DNA from 2 places in the Mesorhizobium sp. M9A.F.Ca.ET.002.03.1.2 genome. Region 2 is predicted to be linked to the other one. Evidence: predicted binding sites of a transcription regulator. Region 2 holds the regulator's gene; the other holds the start of a gene.

Region 1 (8,975 bases), 3.2 Mb from region 2:
GTCCGATGCCGCCCATGTGCTGGGCAAGCAGGCCAACTGGGATGCGGCGACGGCCCGCCTCGGCGCCGAATTGTTCGCCCGCAAGCGCGACGGCCGCGGCCAGTTCATCGCCGCCACGCCGGAGGCGCTGTCGGAACGCGTGCTGCTGACGCTGACCCGCTGGTCGGCCGAATGCATCCTTGAAACCGCCTTCGCCGAGGATGGGCTCGATGGCGCGGCGACTGTCGCCCATGCGCTGGTGCAGCGCGCCGTTGACGCGCACCCCGGCATCGCCCGGCTCAGCGTCGCGCTCGACCGTCCGGTCATCGGCCTCGGCGCCTCGGCACCGCTGCACTATGCGGGGCTGCCGCCGCTAGTCGGCAATGGCTGCGTCGTGCCGGAGGATACCGATGTCGCCAACGCGCTCGGCGCCGTCGTCGGCCAGGTCAGGGTCTCGGCGGAGGCGCGAGTCAGCCAACCCAAGGAGGGGCTGTTTCGCGTCGCCTCGGGCGAGAATGTGCGCGATTTCCTTAGCGAGGCGGCGGCGATCGAGGCGGCGCAAACCGATGTCCGCGCCATTGCCGCCGGACGGGCGAAGGACGCCGGCACCGACAGCGCCGAGATCGAGGTCGCCAGCGAATTCCGCGTCTCCACCGTAGAAGGCCAGCGCATGTTCATCGAGGCGCATGTGGTGGCGGTGGCGTCCGGCAGGCCAAGGATTGCGGTGTGAGTACCCTGCGCCTTCGTCATCCTAGGGCGAAGCAGGAGCGAAGCGACGTCGCGGAGACCCTAGGATCCATGCCGATACCTTCGAGCTTCGCCACGCCTGCAGAACTGAAGCTTGTGAGGCACTGATGGTCACCTCATTCTGGATCGCAGCGACTCTCACTCCCGTCACGGCATGGATCCTAGGGTCTGCGCTCCGCTTCGCGTTCGCTCCGCCCTAGGATGACGAAATGATCCCTACACCCTAAGCTGAATTGACCCTGCCACCCTGACATGCCAAAGGCCCGGCCAAAGCCTTTCATCTTGGAGAAGCCCTGATGACCGATCGCGTCGAGATCGCCGGATTGCAGATTGCCCGCGAGCTTCATGATTTCATCGTGAACGAGGCGCTGCCGGGCACGGGCATTGCAGCCGACGCCTTCTGGACCGGCTTCTCGGCCATCGTTAGCGATCTGGCGCCCAAGAACCGGGCGCTGCTCGAAAAGCGCGACGCCATGCAGGACAAGCTCGACCGCTGGTACCGCGATAATGGCGCGCCGGTCGACATGGAAGCCTACAAAGGGTTCCTGAAGGAGATCGGCTATCTCGTGCCGGAAGGGCCGGCCTTCTCGGTCGCGACCGGCAATGTCGACCCGGAGATCTCGGTGGTCGCCGGGCCGCAGCTGGTGGTGCCGGTGATGAACGCGCGCTATGCGCTGAACGCCGCCAATGCGCGCTGGGGCTCGCTCTACGACGCGCTCTACGGCACCGACGCCATTCCCGAGACCGGCGGCGCCGAAAAGGGCGGGAGGTTCAATCCCGAGCGCGGCGCCAGGGTGATCGCCTGGGCGAAGAGTTTTCTCGACGAGTCGGTGCCGCTGACCTCGGGCAAATGGGCAGGGGTGAACGGGCTTTCGGTTGCCAACGGCATGTTGCGGCTGGGCGAGGGCGCCGGCGCAACGACGCTTGCCGATCCCGGACAGTTTGCCGGCTATCGCGGCGACGCCGCCAATCCCGAAGCCGTCCTGCTCACCAGGAACGGCCTGCACATCGAGATATCAATCGATCGCAGCAACCAGATCGGCAAGACCGATCCCGCCGGCATCGCCGATGTCATCCTGGAATCGGCGCTGACCACCATCCAGGATTGCGAGGATTCGGTCGCCGCGGTCGATGCTGAGGACAAGGTCGTGGTCTACCGCAACTGGCTCGGGCTGATGAAGGGCGACCTTGCCGAGGAGATCACCAAGGGCGGCAAGACTTTTACCCGCAAGCTCAATCCAGACCGGTCGTATACCGCGCCCGATGGCGGCGCGCTGTCGCTGCCCGGCCGCTCGCTAATGCTGGTCAGGAATGTCGGTCACCTCATGACCAATCCGGCGATAGCGGACCGCGACGGCAACGATGTGCCGGAAGGCATCATGGATGCGGCGATGACGGCGCTGATCGCGCTGCATGACGTCGGGCCGGGCGGACGCCGGCAAAACTCCCGCGCCGGCTCTATGTATGTCGTCAAACCCAAGATGCATGGGCCGGAAGAGGTCGCCTTCGCCGTCGAGATATTCGATCGTGTCGAGGCGCTGCTGGGGATGGCAAAAAATACCATCAAGATGGGCATCATGGACGAGGAGCGGCGCACCACCGTTAACCTCAAGGAGGCGATCCGCGCCGCCAAGGACCGCGTCGTCTTCATCAACACCGGCTTCCTCGACCGCACCGGCGACGAGATTCACACCTCGATGGAAGCCGGCCCGATGATCCGCAAGGGCGACATGAAGCAGGCCGCCTGGATTGCCGCCTACGAGGCCTGGAACGTCGACACCGGGCTGGAATGCGGGCTGGCCGGCCACGCCCAGATCGGCAAGGGCATGTGGGCGATGCCCGACCTTATGGCGGCGATGCTGGCGGAAAAGATCGCCCACCCCAAGGCCGGCGCCAACACCGCCTGGGTGCCGTCGCCGACGGCAGCGACGCTGCACGCCACCCACTATCACAAGGTCGATGTCCACGCCGTGCAGCAAGCGCTGAAGAGCCGGCCCAAGGCCAAGCTCGACGACATCCTGTCGGTGCCGGTCGCCGTGCGGCCGAACTGGTCGCAGGCGGATATCCAGAAGGAGCTCGACAACAACGCGCAAGGCATTCTGGGTTATGTCGTGCGCTGGATCGACCAGGGCGTCGGCTGCTCGAAAGTGCCTGACATCAATGACGTCGGCCTGATGGAGGACCGCGCCACGCTGCGCATCTCCTCGCAGCACATCGCCAACTGGCTGCACCATGGCGTCTGCGCCTCAGACCAGGTGATGGAGACGATGAAGCGCATGGCGGCGATCGTCGACCGCCAGAACACAGGCGATCCGCTCTACCGGCCGATGGCGCCCGACTTCGACGGTTCCATCGCCTTCCTCGCCGCCTGCGATCTCGTCTTCAAGGGCCGGGTCCAGCCCAACGGCTACACCGAGCCGGTCCTGCACGCGCGGCGGCTGGAGCTGAAGGCGAAGGAAAGGGCTGGATAGCAGCCCGCCGTTGCCAAGGCGCGGTCTCAAGATACGAGGCGCGAAATAGAAAATCGTCCGACGCATGTTTGAGATGCGTCGCTGACGCCTGACCTCGCTCTGGATGTTTCCAGTGAGGTAGAAATTGTGCGCCTATCCGTGCGCTCAGGCCGAAGGCGCGTTGCAGACATGCGCAGCCTGAATCATCCGACAGACATTAGAGATCGCTAAAGCATCATTGTCCCGATGCATGCGATCTGCTAGGATTTGATTACCGACAAACGGCTCTGGGAGGCCGTGCGTCCGACATCATGCACAAGATCAACTCAAACCGGAGAACGGCCATGAAACGGCTTCTGACGGTCGCTGCCCTTTTGGCGGCGGGTAGTTTGTTTGCGATGCAAGGCGCAGCCGCCGATGACGCTGCGATGATCAAGAGCGCTGAATCCGCCGCGCCCCCCGCTGTGGCAAGCGGCGCCACGATCCACGCCATGGATGAGAAGGGCGCGATGCGCACATTGCGCGAGGGCACAAACGGCTTCTGGTGCATGCCGGACAACCCGGCCTCGCCGGGCCCGGATCCAATGTGTGGCGATGCCAACGCGATGGAATGGGCGGTGGCGTGGATCGGAAAAAAGGAACCGCCCAAGGGCAAGGTCGGCTTCATGTATATGCTGTCCGGCGGCACCGACGGGAGCAACACCGATCCTTATGCGACGAAGCCCGAGGAAGGCAACAATTGGGTGGAGACTGGCCCGCACGTGATGATCGTCAATGCAACGGATATGATGCAGGGCTATCCGACGGACCCCAAGCCGGACACGTCGAGTCCCTATGTGATGTGGGCGGGCACTCCCTACGCACATCTCATGATCCCGGTTAAGTAGCTGCCGCGAAATGGATGGCGATAGCGATCAGGCGTGGCGTCAGACTGTCGAGTTCCTTGCCGGCCCGGGCCGCTTCCAGCCCGCCGGCGAGGGAGCGGATCCCTGTCACGCTGCCTGCGCCATCCGTTCCGAGCTCATGCGGTAGGATATCGCCTCGGCCAGATGGATGCGGCCGACCGTCTCGCTGGCTTCGAGATCGGCCAGCGTGCGTGCCACCTTCAGCACCCGGTGGTAGGCTCGCGCGGAAAAGCCGAGTTTTTCGCTGGCATCCTTGAGCAGCGACAGGCCTGATTCATCCGGCATGGCGACCTCCTCGATGACGGAGGGCGAGCAATGCGCGTTGGTGGTAGCGGAGGTGGCGCCGAGCCGTTCGAAACGTTCGCGCTGGATCGTCCGGGCGCGTGCCACACGCAGCGCGACATCGGCACTCTTCTCCGCCCTATCAGGCCGGATCAGATCGCTGGCCGAGACCGCCGGCACTTCGATCCGGAGATCGATGCGGTCGAGCAGCGGGCCTGATATCCGCGCCTGGTAGTCGGTGCGGCAACGCTCGCCGCGCAGGCAGCGATAGCCCGGCTCGCCGGCCATGCCGCAGCGGCACGGGTTCATCGCCGCGACCAGCTGGATGCGCGCCGGATAGGTGACGCGATGGTTGGCTCGGGCGATCATGCAGTCGCCGGTCTCCAGCGGCTGGCGCAGCGCGTCGAGCGCCTGCGGCGAGAATTCTGGGAATTCATCGAGGAACAGCACGCCGTGATGGGCAAGCGACGCCTCGCCCGGCCGCACGCGCAGGCCGCCGCCGACCATCGCCGCCATCGAGGCCGAATGGTGCGGGGCGCGGAACGGCCGCCGGTCGGTGAGTTTTCCTTCGCCCAGTTCGCCGGCCACCGACGCGATCATCGAGACTTCGAGCAATTCCTTCGGCGCCAGCGGCGGCAGGATCGACGGCAGCCGCTGCGCCAGCATCGATTTGCCGGATCCCGGCGGTCCGATCATCAGCAGGTTGTGGCCGCCGGCCGCCGCCACTTCGAGGGCCCGCTTGGCGGTCTCCTGACCCTTGATGTCGGCGAGATCAGGCAGGTCGCGCGCCGAGGCACGGATGCCGGCTTCCGGCCGCGACAGGACCTGCGTGCCGCGAAAATGATTGGCGATGGCGATCAGGCTGCGTGGCGCCAATATGTCGAAATCCTTGCCGGCCCAGGCCGCTTCCGGCCCGCAGGCGAAAGGGCAGATCAGCCCCTTGCCTTCGGCATTGGCGCCGATCGCCGCCGGCAGCGCGCCGGCCACCGCGGCGATGGTGCCGTCGAGCGACAATTCGCCAAGCACGACATAGCCGGCCAGCATGTCGCCCGGAATGGCGCCAAGCGCCGCCATCAGGCCGAGCGCGATCGGCAGGTCGTAATGGCTGCCTTCCTTGGGCAGGTCGGCCGGCGCCAGATTGACCGTGACCTTCTTCGACGGCATCGACAGGCCCGACGCATGCAGTGCCGCCTGCACCCGCTCGCGGCTTTCGGCCACCGCCTTGTCGGCCAGGCCGACGATGTGCATGTTGACCTTGCCCGGCGCGATCATCACCTGCACGTCGACCGGCACGGCTTCGATGCCCTGGAAAGCGACCGTGCGGACCCGCGCAACCATTTTTTCACCCCGGATGCAGGCTTGCCTAAGCCTGTGCGATCATGCCGTGAACGGCGGCAGGAGAAGACAACCACAGATTTCAGGCGAAGGCAAGAACATTACGGGAACAGGTGGGAGCCCGCGGCTGCAACGGGGCTGCGTTGCGTTGTTGGTCGGGAACGCTGGTTCCGAGAGCGATGGAGTTACTTGCGTTTGTCCTCGACCGCGTCCCAGAACAGGCTGGCGATGTCGGCGCCGCCGAAGCGCTGCACCTCGCGAATGCCGGTCGGCGACGTCACGTTGATCTCGGTCATGTAGTCACCGATCACGTCGATGCCGACGAGGATAAAACCGCGCTCTTTCAGCGACGGGCCGATGCGGGCGCAGATCTCGCGCTCGCGCTTCGTCAGTTCGGTTTTTTCGGCGCGGCCGCCGACATGCATGTTGGAGCGTGAATCATGCTCGGCCGGCACCCGGTTGATGGCGCCGACCGGCTCGCCGTCGATCAGGATGATGCGCTTGTCGCCCTTGCGCACGTCCATCAGGTAGCGCTGCACGATATAGGGCTCGCGGAACATCTGGCCGAACATCTCGAGCAGCGAGGCAAGGTTGCGGTCGGCCTCGTGCAGGTGGAAGATGCCAGCGCCGCCATTGCCGTAGAGCGGCTTGACGATGATGTCGCCGAACTCCTTGCGGAAGGCGGCGACCTCTTGGCTGTCCTTGGTGATCAGCGTTTCCGGCATCAGGTCGGAAAACTCGGTGACGAAGATCTTTTCCGGGCTGTTGCGCACCCAGGCCGGGTCGTTGACCACCAGTGTCCTGGGATGGATGCGCTCGAGGATGTGCGTGGTGGTGATGTAGTTCATGTCGAACGGCGGATCCTGCCTGAGCAGGACGACATCCATCTCCGACAGGTCGGTGCGCACTTGTTCGCCCAGCGAATAGTGATTGCCCTTCTCGTCGCGGACCTGCATTTCCTCGATGCGGACAAACACCTTGCCGTCGCGCAGCGACAGCCGGTCGGGCGTGTAGTGGAAGAGCTGATGGCCACGACGCTGTGCTTCCAGCGACAGCGCGAAGGACGTGTCGCCGGCAATCGAGACGGTGGAGATGTGGTCCATCTGGACGGCGATTTTCAGAGGCATGGCGGATCTCCGGCGGATCGGATGGGCAGCTGTGCTTGCCTGTACAGGCTTGCCGGTCATCTGCCAATCGCGACATTTTGAGGATTGCCAGCTGCAGGCCGGGCGCCGGTCGGTCGGTTGGAGACAAAGCGAGGCTGTGCGTCATCGTTTTCTTAAGCCTTGTCGTGCAAGGATAGGCACCAAATGCTCTCCGGCCGGACTAACGCCCATACCGGGAGCTCCCGATGGAACAACGATGAACGCCGTCACCACCATCCGCGCCGCCTCGACCAGACCGCTCGAGCTCACCATCCTCATGCCATGCCTCAACGAGGCCGAGACGCTAGCCATCTGCATCGGCAAGGCCAAGGCCTTTCTCGACAAGGCGCAGATCTCGGGCGAGGTGCTGATCGCCGACAACGGCAGCACCGACGGCTCGCAGCAGATCGCAGCCGCAAAGGGTGCCCGCGTCGTGCAGGTGGCGCGGAAGGGTTATGGCGCCGCGATCCTGGGCGGTATCGCCGCCGCCAGGGGCCGCTTCATCATCATGGGCGATGCCGACGACAGCTATGATTTCGGCGCCCTGGAAGCGTTCGTCTCGCGCCTGCGCGACGGCGCCGATCTGGTCATGGGCAATCGTTTCCAGGGCGGCATCGAGGCCGGCGCCATGCCGCCGCTGCACCGCTATCTCGGCAATCCGGTGCTCAGTTTCGTCGGTCGCCTGTTCTTCCGCATCAAGACAGGTGATTTCCACTGTGGCCTGCGTGGGTTCAACACCGAGAGCATCAGGAAGCTCGACCTGCAGACGACTGGCATGGAATTCGCGAGCGAGATGGTGGTGCGCGGCGCTCTTGCCGGCCTGCGCATCGAGGAAGTGCCGACCACACTCAAGCCTGACGGTCGCAGCCGGCCGCCGCATCTCAGGACCTGGCGCGACGGCTGGCGGCACCTGAAGTTTCTGCTGGTGTACAATCCACGCTGGATGTTCTTCATTCCGGGCACGGTTCTGTGCGGTCTTGGCACGCTGTTTGCGGCGCTGCTTGTGTTCGGGCCGCTTAGAGTGATCGACAATCTGTCGCTCGACCTGAACACCTTCGTCGCCGCCTGTTTCATGGTGGTGACCGGCGTCCAGCTCGTCACCTTCGGCGCCATTTCGCGCTACTATGCCGAGATAACCGGCATCCTGCCGCGCAGTCGGCATTCCGGCTGGTTGACCAGAACCATCAGCACCGACCGTCTCGCCGCCAACGCCGGCATCTGCTTTGCCGGCGGCGTGCTGTTCTTCGGCTATGCCGTTCTGCGCTGGGCACATCTCGGTTTCGGTGCTCTGGATGATTCCGAAATCCCCCGCATCGTCGTGTTGGGATTGAGCCTGATCGTCGTTTCGTTCCAGGCCTTCTTCTCGGCATTTCTGCTCGGGGTCCTTGAAATACCGGTTACGCGGCTGAAAGCTGGCTCCGCCGGCCAATCCGACAATTCGTCGGTGCGCGAAGACGCATGAGCCAAGCGCCGCCAGTTTTCGTCCAGACGCGCCTGTTCCGCTTCCTGACGGTCGGCCTCGGCGCCGCCCTGCTGCTGTTCGTTCTTTCGTGGCTCCTGGTTTCACTCGGCCTTTCGCCCTTCATCGGCAGTGTCGTCGCCTATGCGATCACGGTCCTTGTTGCGTATTCGGCGCAGCGCGGCTGGACATTTGGTGGAAAGCACGACCATGCCCGCGCCATGCCGCGTTATCTTGCGCTGCAGGCTGGGTGCGCGGGGTTTTCGGGCCTTGTGTCGCATGTGGCGGTAACACGTTTCGGCATGTCGCCTCTTTCCATGTCCGCGTTGATGACGATCGCAGCGAGCGCTGTAAGCTTCGTCCTGTCCTCCCTATGGGTGTTTCCGGCGCGTGGCTAATGCATGTCGCCCGAAAGCAAGTCCGCGGACTTGACCCGAGGGTGCGCGGCGATTTCGGGATAACGACATGGATAAAGAACAAGGGCTTAAAGCGGGTCGCACGAATCCTTTCAGACGCGACGCGCTTTGGCACGTTTTGCATCCGGTTTTACGCTTTGTTGAACTGACCGGCGCTAGCCTACGCCGTTGAACACAGGCTGAAAGCCATCCCATGCCCGATGCTGTAATGCCTTCCAAAGGGACTGCTCGTATTTCCTGGCGAACGGACCTCATCC
Region 2 (8,975 bases):
AATGGTAAATAGTGAATGGTGAATAGCCTGGCTATGGACGCCTGAGTGGCGCGCCGTTACTTCCATTCACCATTCACCATTCACCATTCACCGCTTGGCGATCGGCACGTAGTCGCGTTCCGGCGCGCCTGTATAGAGCTGGCGCGGGCGGCCGATCTTCTGATGCGGATCCTCGATCATCTCTTTCCACTGCGCGATCCAGCCGACGGTGCGGGCGACCGCGAACAGCACGGTAAACATGGTGGTGGGGAAGCCCAGCGCCTTCAGCGTGATGCCGGAATAGAAATCGACATTCGGATAAAGCTTCTTCTCGATGAAATAAGGGTCGGTCAGCGCGATCTTTTCCAGCTCCATGGCGATGTCGAGCAGCGGATCGTCCTTGATGCCGAGTTCGCCCAGAACCTCATGCGCGGTCTTCTGCATGATCTTGGCGCGCGGATCGTAATTCTTGTAGACGCGGTGGCCAAAGCCCATCAATCGGAACGGATCGTTCTTGTCCTTGGCGCGGGCTATGAATTCCGGGATATGGTCGACATGGCCGATCTCGCCCAGCATGTTCAAGGCCGCCTCGTTGGCGCCGCCATGGGCCGGCCCCCACAGACAGGCGATGCCGGCGGCGATGCAGGCAAAGGGATTGGCGCCCGACGAGCCGGCGAGGCGGACGGTCGAGGTCGAGGCGTTCTGCTCGTGATCGGCGTGCAGGATGAAGATGCGCTCCATCGCACGCGCCAGCACCGGGTTGATCTTGTATTCCTCGCACGGCACGGCAAAGCACATATGCAGGAAGTTGGCCGCGAAATTCAGCTCGTTCTTCGGGTAAATGAAGGGCTGGCCGATATGGTATTTGTAGGCCATCGCCGCGATCGTCGGCATCTTGGCGATCAGCCGCATCGATGCGACCATACGCTGATACGGGTCCGAAATGTCGGTGGAATCGTGATAGAAGGCCGACAGCGCGCCGACCACGCCGCACATCACGGCCATCGGGTGCGCGTCGCGGCGAAAGCCGGTGAAGAAGCGCGACATCTGCTCATGCACCATGGTGTGGCGCGTCACGCGGTAGTCGAAGTCGTCCTTTTGCGCCTTGGTCGGCAATTCGCCGTAAAGCAAGAGATAGCAGACTTCGAGGAAGTCGCCATGCTCGGCCAGCTGGTCGATCGGATAGCCGCGATGCAAAAGGATGCCGGCATCGCCATCGATGAAGGTGATTTCCGACTCGCAGCTTGCCGTCGACGTGAAGCCGGGATCGTAGGTGAAGGCCCCGGTGGTGCTATAAAGCGAGCCAATGTCGATGACATCAGGTCCGACCGAGCCGCTTCGCACCTTCAACTCGTGAGTTTTACCACCGAGTTCCAGTTTTGCAGTCGACGCGTGGGTTTTGCCGCCAAATTCCAGTCTTGTCGCAGCTTCGGACATTGCAAACTCCTTTTTTGTTTCTTCATGCCGGCAAAGGCGAAATATCCGCAACGCAACACGTCGAAAGCATTCGAATGCTCGTGTTTGCGCCCGCAATTGGATTTGCGTGCCAAATTGGGCCAGAACCTAATGTTGCACTGCGAAAGCCGCCTTTCAATGCCAATCTTTTTGGGCCAGTTCTCCTAATCGATTTGATCGGCGATGCGCGCCAGGCTTTCCTCGCGGCCAAGCACGGCAAGCACATCGAACACGCCCGGCGAGGTGCTTTTGCCGGTGAGCGCGGCCCGCATAGGTTGGGCCACGGCGCCGAGTTTCCGGTCGCCGGCCAGCGCATATTCGCGGATCGCAGCCTCCGCCGCAGCGGCCGTCCAGTCGCCTGAAACCGCCTTCAGTGCCGCGTGGGCGCCCCGCAGGATCTCACGCGCTTCACCACCGAGCAGCGCCGCCGCCTTCTCCTCGATCGGTAGCGGCCGCTGGGCGAACAGGAAGGCGGCACCGTCGGCCAGCTCGACCAGCGTCTTGGCGCGCTCCTTCAAGCCGGGCAGGGCGGCAAGCAACTGCGCCTTGCTCTTGTCGTCGAGCCGCGCGGCGATCGCTGGTCCGCCTTCGAGATAGGGCAAGGTGGCGATGAAGATATCGAGCAATTCGGCGTCGTTCATCCGACGCATGTGCACGCCGTTCAGCGCCTCGAGCTTGGCGAAGTCGAAGCGGGCGGCTCCCTTGTTGACGTCGCCTATGTCGAACCACGCAACCATGTCGGCGATCGACATGATCTCGTCGTCGCCGTGGCTCCAGCCGAGCCGCGCCAGGTAGTTGAGCAGTGCCTCGGGCAGGTAGCCCATGGCGCGATAGGCTTCGACTCCGAGGGCGCCATGCCGCTTCGACAGCTTGGCGCCGTCGGCGCCATGTATCAGCGGGATATGCGACATCGACGGCACCTCCCAGCCCATGGCCCGATAGATCACCGTCTGGCGGGCGGCGTTGGTCAGATGGTCGTCGCCGCGGATGATGTGGGTGATGCCCATGTCATGGTCGTCGACGACGACGGCATGCATATAGGTCGGATTGCCGTCCGAGCGCAGGATGATGAAATCGTCGAGATCCTTGTTGGGGAAGCGCACCTCGCCCTGCACTCGGTCATGCACCACCGTCTCGCCGTCGGTCGGCGCCTTGATGCGGATGGCACCCTTGGCGCCGGCCGGCGCCTCCGACGGGTCGCGGTCGCGCCAGCGGCCGTCATAGCGGGGCGGCAGCCCCTTGGCCCGTGCGCTCTCGCGCATCGCCTCCAGCTCGGCCGGCGTCGCATAGCAGTAATAGGCCTTGCCGAGGCGCACCAGCTCCTCGGCGACCGCGCGATGGCGCGGCGCGCGCTCGAACTGCGATACCGGCTCGCCGTCCCAAGTGAGGCCGAGCCAGGAGAGCCCATCGAGAATGGCGGCGGTTGCCGCGTCGGTCGAACGCTCGCGATCGGTGTCCTCGATGCGCAGCAGCATCGTGCCGCCGGTGTGTTTCGCATACAGCCAGTTGAACAGCGCCGTGCGCGCCCCGCCAATATGCAGGAAGCCGGTGGGCGAGGGGGCAAAACGGGTGACGACCTTGTCGGACATGGAACTCTCGGGGCAAGCGCAGGAAACGGATGTGGCGGTGCGGACTTTCGCGCGTCGCGCGTTCATGTAGCATAGGAGGTCAAGGGCGCAAGGGGCAGACCCGATGGCTGGACCAGGCCGCGATGCGGACGAGAGCGACGGCGCGGTCAGCAGCGTCAGCGAACGGTCGCTGTTTGCCACATCGGTGCCTGTCATACCGGCGCCGGATTCGCTGCCACGCCTTGATGTCAGCCCCTGGCCCCCTCAGGGGCTTGCAACGGTCCCGAGCCCGAAGATCGGCCCTGCCCTTCGCCTGCGCGGACACCTTCGCCGTCTTTCGCCGTCCGGCATCCGCAACAGCGTGGTCTCCGCGGCCAGCCTGGAAATCGACCGTGGCGTCGCCTTCTTGCTGGTGCCGGTTTTCCTGGCATGCGGGGTGATCTTCTATTTTTCATTGGCGAGCGAACCGGACTTTTCGCAACCCATCGCCGTCGTCGTCCTCACGGCATTGTGTGCGGCCGCCTCGCGCTCATGGCGCAAAACGCATCTGTGCTTCGTGGTGACGCTGCTGTGCGCGCTCGGCGTGCTCGCCGCCAAGGTCGAGACATGGCGCGCGGGAACGCAGATGCTCGGCTCGGAAATCCCGACCCGGCTGACCGGCCGTGTCGTTAGCCTCGACCGGATGGCGAACGGTCGCATCCGGCTGACCATCGATGTGATCTCGACCGCCCGGCCAACGCTGCGCTACATGCCGGCTCGGATTCGCGCTTCGGCGATGAAGATACCGCCTGAGATGACCGCCGGATCAAAAGTGACCGGCTATGTCAGGCTGCTGCCACCAACCGGCCCGGTGCGGCCGGACGGCTATGATTACTCGTTCGACAGCTATTTTGCCGGCATCGGCGCCAGCGGCTTTTTCCTTGGCACGCCAAAGGTCATTCCCCCGAATGGTTCACCAGATGGGACACCGCTTGCTGCGCGTCTTTCTTCCGCAGTCGAGAACGCGCGGGAGAGCATCGCAGTCCATGTTCGCAGTCAAGTTGGCGGTGCCGAAGGCGAGATTGCCGCCGCGCTGATTGTCGGCGTGCGCGCTGGCATTCCCGAAGAGATCAACGAGGCGATGCGGCGCACCGGCATCTATCACATCATCTCCATCTCCGGCCTGCACATGGCGCTGGTTGCCGGCACGGTCATGGCGCTGCTGCGCGGCGCCTTTTCGCTGTTTCCCGATTTCTCCTCGCGACGGCCGGTCAAGAAATACGCGGCCGCGGCCGCGCTTTTTTCGATTGCAGCCTATCTCATCATTTCGGGCGTCGTGGTCGCGGCCGAACGCAGCTTTATCATGCTGGCGGTGATGCTGATCGCCGTGCTGTTCGACCGGGCGGCGCTCACCATGCGCAATCTGGCGATCTCGGCGATTGCCGTCATCGTCGTATCGCCGCATGAGGTTGTCGGGCCGAGTTTTCAAATGTCCTTCGCCGCGACCGCGGCGCTCGTCGGCGCCTATGCCGGCTGGTCCGACTACCGAGCAGGCAGGGCCACCGCGCCACCGCCGCGACGATCGCCGCTCGGCTTCGTCACGCGAAAATTCCTGGTGGCGATGGGCGGCCTTGCCATGACCTCCATCATCGCGGGAAGCGCGACGGCGCTTTTTGCCATATGGCATTTCCAGCGGGTCTCGCCACTCAGCCTGTTCGCCAATCTGGCGATCATGCCTGTTGTTTCGCTGGTGGTCATGCCTTTCGGCGTTCTTAGCGCTCTGGCGATGCCGTTCGGTGCCGACGGGCCTTTCCTCTATGTGATGGGCAAGGGGCTGTCAGCGATGATCGTCCTATCCGGATGGATCTCGGAGCGCTCGCCCATCGACGCGGTCGGGCTGATTTCGATGCAGTCGGTCCTGCTGGCGACGATCGCTCTTGTCATCGCGACCATGGCGACGACCTGGCTGCGGCTCGCGGCGCTTCCTTTTGCGCTTGCCGGCCTGCTGACGATTTCCGACACACGCACGCCCGACGTGCTGATCTCGGAGAATGCGCGACTGGTCGCTCTGCCGGTCGGCGGCGGTGAGCTTGCCGTCAACCGGGCGCGCCCGAACGAATTTACCATCGACAACTGGAAACACGCCCTGAAGGCCGAGACGATCATCATGCCGGAGACATTCGCCAAGACGGATATACAATTCGACATCACCGATCCGGCAGACCTGCCGCCGGGCGCGCCTTTCTACTGCACCGCCGGCCTGTGCCTTGCCCGGCATCCGTCCGGTGCGATCGTCGCGCTCGCCGACGACCGCAAAACCGCGCGGCCAGCCTGTGCCTTTGCGGACTTGATCGTCATCGACGATGCGACAGCCTATTATGATCCCTGCCGCAATCCGCTGGTCCTCGTCGTGACCAAACGGCAACTCGCTCGCATGGGCAGTGCCGCCGTCTTCTTCGATCCGCAATCGGCGACGACGCGCGCAAAAATTCGTTTCGCCGTCGAAGAACCGTACCGGCCCTGGCATGTACAGCGACAGTTTTCTCGAGAGGCGAGGGGGCTGCCGCCATACCGCGAGGCCGAAAAACCCAAAAAAGCCGCCGCTCAGTAACGCCGAATCAATCCGACGAGCTTGCCCTGCACCTTGACCCGGTCAGGCCCGAAAATGCGCGTCTCATAGGCCGGATTGGCGGCTTCCAGGGCGATCGAGGCGCCTTTGCGGCGGAACCGCTTCAGCGTCGCTTCCTCCTCGTCGACCAGGGCCACGATGATCTCGCCGGGCTGGGCGGTGTTGGCGTTGCGAATAATGACCGTGTCGCCGTCGAAAATGCCGGCCTCGATCATCGAATCACCCTTGACCTCCAAGGCATAATGCTCGCCGCCCATGATCATGTCCGGCGGCACCGAGATCGAATGCGTCTGGTGCTGGATGGCATCGATCGGCACACCGGCAGCGATGCGGCCCATCACCGGGATGGATACGGTGGCAATGACGTCGTCGTCATTGCCGGCCGCAGGCATGCGTGAAGGCGCTGGCTTGACCTGTCGTCCGAGGTTGCCCTGACCAAGACTGCCTTGAATGACGCTCGGCGAGAATTTGCGCGCCGCATTGAGACCGGGCGCGATCGAATCGGGCAGGCGCAGCACCTCCAGCGCGCGGGCGCGGTTGGGCAAGCGGCGAATGAAGCCGCGCTCCTCCAGCGCCGTGATCAGCCGATGGATTCCCGACTTGGAGGCGAGGTCGAGCGCTTCCTTCATCTCGTCGAAGGAAGGCGGAATGCCGCTTTCCTTCAGCCGTTCGTGGATGAACATAAGCAGTTCATGTTGTTTGCGTGTCAGCATCGCGACCCCCAACAGAATCAAAAAACAAACCCAGAACAAACACTATCTGTTCCAGTTGTGTTCCGCAACCGTTTAAAGTTTAATGAATCTGTTGACGTTTTGTTCAGCGTAGCATCAGCACGCTGCAGGCAGCGCCCGTCGTGGCTGCGGGAGCGAATGGCTCGCGCACGATCAGCCCGTTGGCGTCGGCCAGCATTCTGAGCATCGAGGAATCCTGGATGCCGAACGGCGTCGCCTCAAGCAAGCCGGCTTCTTCCTTCACCATGGCGCGTACATAGTCCTGCCTGAGATCGTTGGCCGGCATCGCAGCACCCAGCCGCGCCTCACGGATGTCCTGCCGGTAGGCACGGCCGCCGAGCCGTGCAAGCAGCGGCTTCAGGAAGAGCTGCGTGCAGACCAGGCTCGCCACCGGATTGCCGGGCAGGCCGATGCAGCGGATGCCGCCCAGCCGGCCGAACATCAGCGGTTTGCCGGGCCGCATGGCGATCTTCCAGAAATCGAGCGTCATGCCTTCGCCGGTCAGCACGTCATGAACGAGGTCGTGGTCGCCGACCGAGGCGCCGCCCAACGTGACGATGACGTCGGCTCCTGCGTCGACCGCTTTTTTCACCAGCGCGGCGATCGCCTCCTTGCGGTCTGCGGCGATGCCGAGATCGAGCACACGCGCGCCGACCGAGCGGGCCGCGGCGGCGACGCCATAGGCATTGGACGAGATGATCTGGTCTGGGCCGAGGTCGCTGCCCGGCGGCAGCAATTCGTCGCCGGTGGCGATGATGGCGACCAGCGGCCGTTTCACCACGCTGACCTGCGGATGGTTGGCTGACGCCGCCAGTGACAAGGCCGCCGGATCGAGCAGGCGGCCTTTCCCCAGCAGAACGTCGCCCTTTGAGAAATCGAGCCCGAGGCGGCGGATGTTGCGGCCTTCAACCGTCGATGCGGTCACTTCGATGCTGCCGCCGCCAAGGTCGCGGACATTCTCCTGGATGACGATGGTGTCAGCGCCTGCGGGAAGCGGCGCGCCGGTGAAGATGCGCACGGCCTGCTTCTCACCGACCGTCCCGGCGAAGCCGCGGCCGGCCGGCGCCATGCCGATCACCGAAAGCCTTGCGGGTACGGACGCGACATCGGCGGCCCGCGCGGCATAGCCGTCCATGGCGGACGCGTTGAAGGGCGGCTGGGTGCGGAGCGCCACGAGCGGCTCCGCCAGCACGCGGTCGGCGGCGGCTATCAGGGCGACGCTTTCGGCTTGCGAGGGCGCAGCACCTTCAAGCAGGCGCTCGAGCGCCTCGGTGACCGGAAGCAGCGCCATTATTGCCCAGCCCCTTGGGCGCCCACCTTGTAGTCGCCGGATTTGCCGCCGGTCTTTTCCACCAGCCTGATGCCGGAGATCACCATGGCCCGGTCGACCGCCTTGGCCATATCGTAGATGGTCAGGCAAGCGACCGAGACGGCGGTCAGCGCCTCCATCTCGACGCCGGTCTTGCCGGTGACACGGGCCAGTGCCGTGACCCTCAGGCCGGGCAGCGTCGCGTCCGGTTCGATCTCGACGGATATCTTGGTCAACAGCAGCGGATGACAGAGCGGGATCAGCTCATGCGTCCTCTTGGCCGCCATGATGCCGGCGATGCGCGCCGTGCCCAGCACGTCGCCTTTCTTGGCATCGCCGTCGACGATCATCTTGAGCGTCTCTGGCAGCATCGAGACAAAGCCCTCGGCGACCGCCGTGCGCGTCGTCTCAGCCTTGTCACCTACATCGACCATATTGGCTTCACCCTGTGCGCCAAGATGGGTGAGGGCAGGCGTCATATCAGATCGCCTCTGCCGGCGCCTTGCCCGTCAAAAGCAGGCGCGTTGCGGCGGCCACATCCTGTTGCCGCATCAGGCTCTCGCCGACGAGGAAGGTGCCGATGCCGCTTTTTTCCAGCTTGCGGCAGTCGTCATGCGAGAAAATACCACTCTCGCTGACCAGCAGGCGGTCGGCCGGCACCATCGTCGCCAACCGCTCCGAGGTATCGAGACTGGTTTCGAACGTCCGGAGGTTGCGGTTGTTGATGCCGATCAGCCGCGACGACAGTTTCAGCGCGCGTTCCGTCTCGGCCTCGTCATGCACCTCGACCAGCGCGTCCATGCCGAGCTCGAAAGCCGTCGCTTCGAGGTCCCTGGCCACGGCGTCATCGACGCTCGCCATGATGATCAGGATGGCGTCCGCGCCCCACGCACGGGCTTCGAACACCTGATAAGGCTCGAACAGAAAATCCTTGCGCAAAGCGGGCAATGTCACGGCGCCGCGCGCATCGGTAAGGAATTCAGGCGCACCCTGGAAGGACGGCGCGTCGGTTAGCACCGAAAGGCAGGCGGCACCACCTTTCGCATAGGCTCTGGCCAGCGCCGGCGGATCGAAATCGGCGCGGATCAGGCCCTTGGACGGGCTCGCCTTCTTGATCTCGGCGATCAGCGCGAAACTGCCGGATTTGCGTTTGGCTTCAAGGGCCGAGAGAAAGCCGCGTGGCGCCTCTGCATCCTTCGCCCGCGCTTTGATCTCAGCAAGCGGCACGCGCGTCTTCGCCGCCGCGATCTCCTCGCGCTTGTAAGCTTCGATCTTGCGCAGGATATCAGACACGGCTCTATCCGTTCGAAATCTCGACCAGTCGG

Evidence for each region. Region 2 encodes LexA, which represses DNA repair genes until DNA is damaged. Its sites were predicted from a motif close to TGTTCNNNNTGTGTTCNG; they were not measured.
Region 1: a site for LexA is predicted at 5,793-5,810, ahead of EJ066_RS07750 (YifB family Mg chelatase-like AAA ATPase). Genes of this name have one in related genera too.

What each region holds. Positions count from the first base shown of each region.
Region 1 covers NZ_CP034443.1:1,536,328-1,545,302, forward strand. Annotated here, with positions in the region: gene EJ066_RS07735 (hydantoinase/oxoprolinase family protein) at 1-709, shown strand, start outside; gene EJ066_RS07740 (malate synthase G) at 1,023-3,197, shown strand; gene EJ066_RS07745 (hypothetical protein) at 3,521-4,063, shown strand; gene EJ066_RS07750 (YifB family Mg chelatase-like AAA ATPase) at 4,169-5,701, opposite strand; gene gshB (glutathione synthase) at 5,884-6,825, opposite strand; gene EJ066_RS07760 (glycosyltransferase family 2 protein) at 7,061-8,305, shown strand; gene EJ066_RS07765 (GtrA family protein) at 8,302-8,700, shown strand; gene EJ066_RS07770 (GtrA family protein) at 8,912-8,975, shown strand, end outside.
Region 2 covers NZ_CP034443.1:4,793,680-4,802,654, forward strand. Annotated here, with positions in the region: gene lpxB (lipid-A-disaccharide synthase) at 1-12, shown strand, start outside; gene gltA (citrate synthase) at 88-1,416, opposite strand; gene gltX (glutamate--tRNA ligase) at 1,599-3,023, opposite strand; gene EJ066_RS23140 (ComEC/Rec2 family competence protein) at 3,127-5,592, shown strand; gene lexA (transcriptional repressor LexA) at 5,586-6,323, opposite strand; gene glp (gephyrin-like molybdotransferase Glp) at 6,427-7,632, opposite strand; gene moaC (cyclic pyranopterin monophosphate synthase MoaC) at 7,632-8,129, opposite strand; gene trpC (indole-3-glycerol phosphate synthase TrpC) at 8,131-8,943, opposite strand; gene trpD (anthranilate phosphoribosyltransferase) at 8,948-8,975, opposite strand, start outside.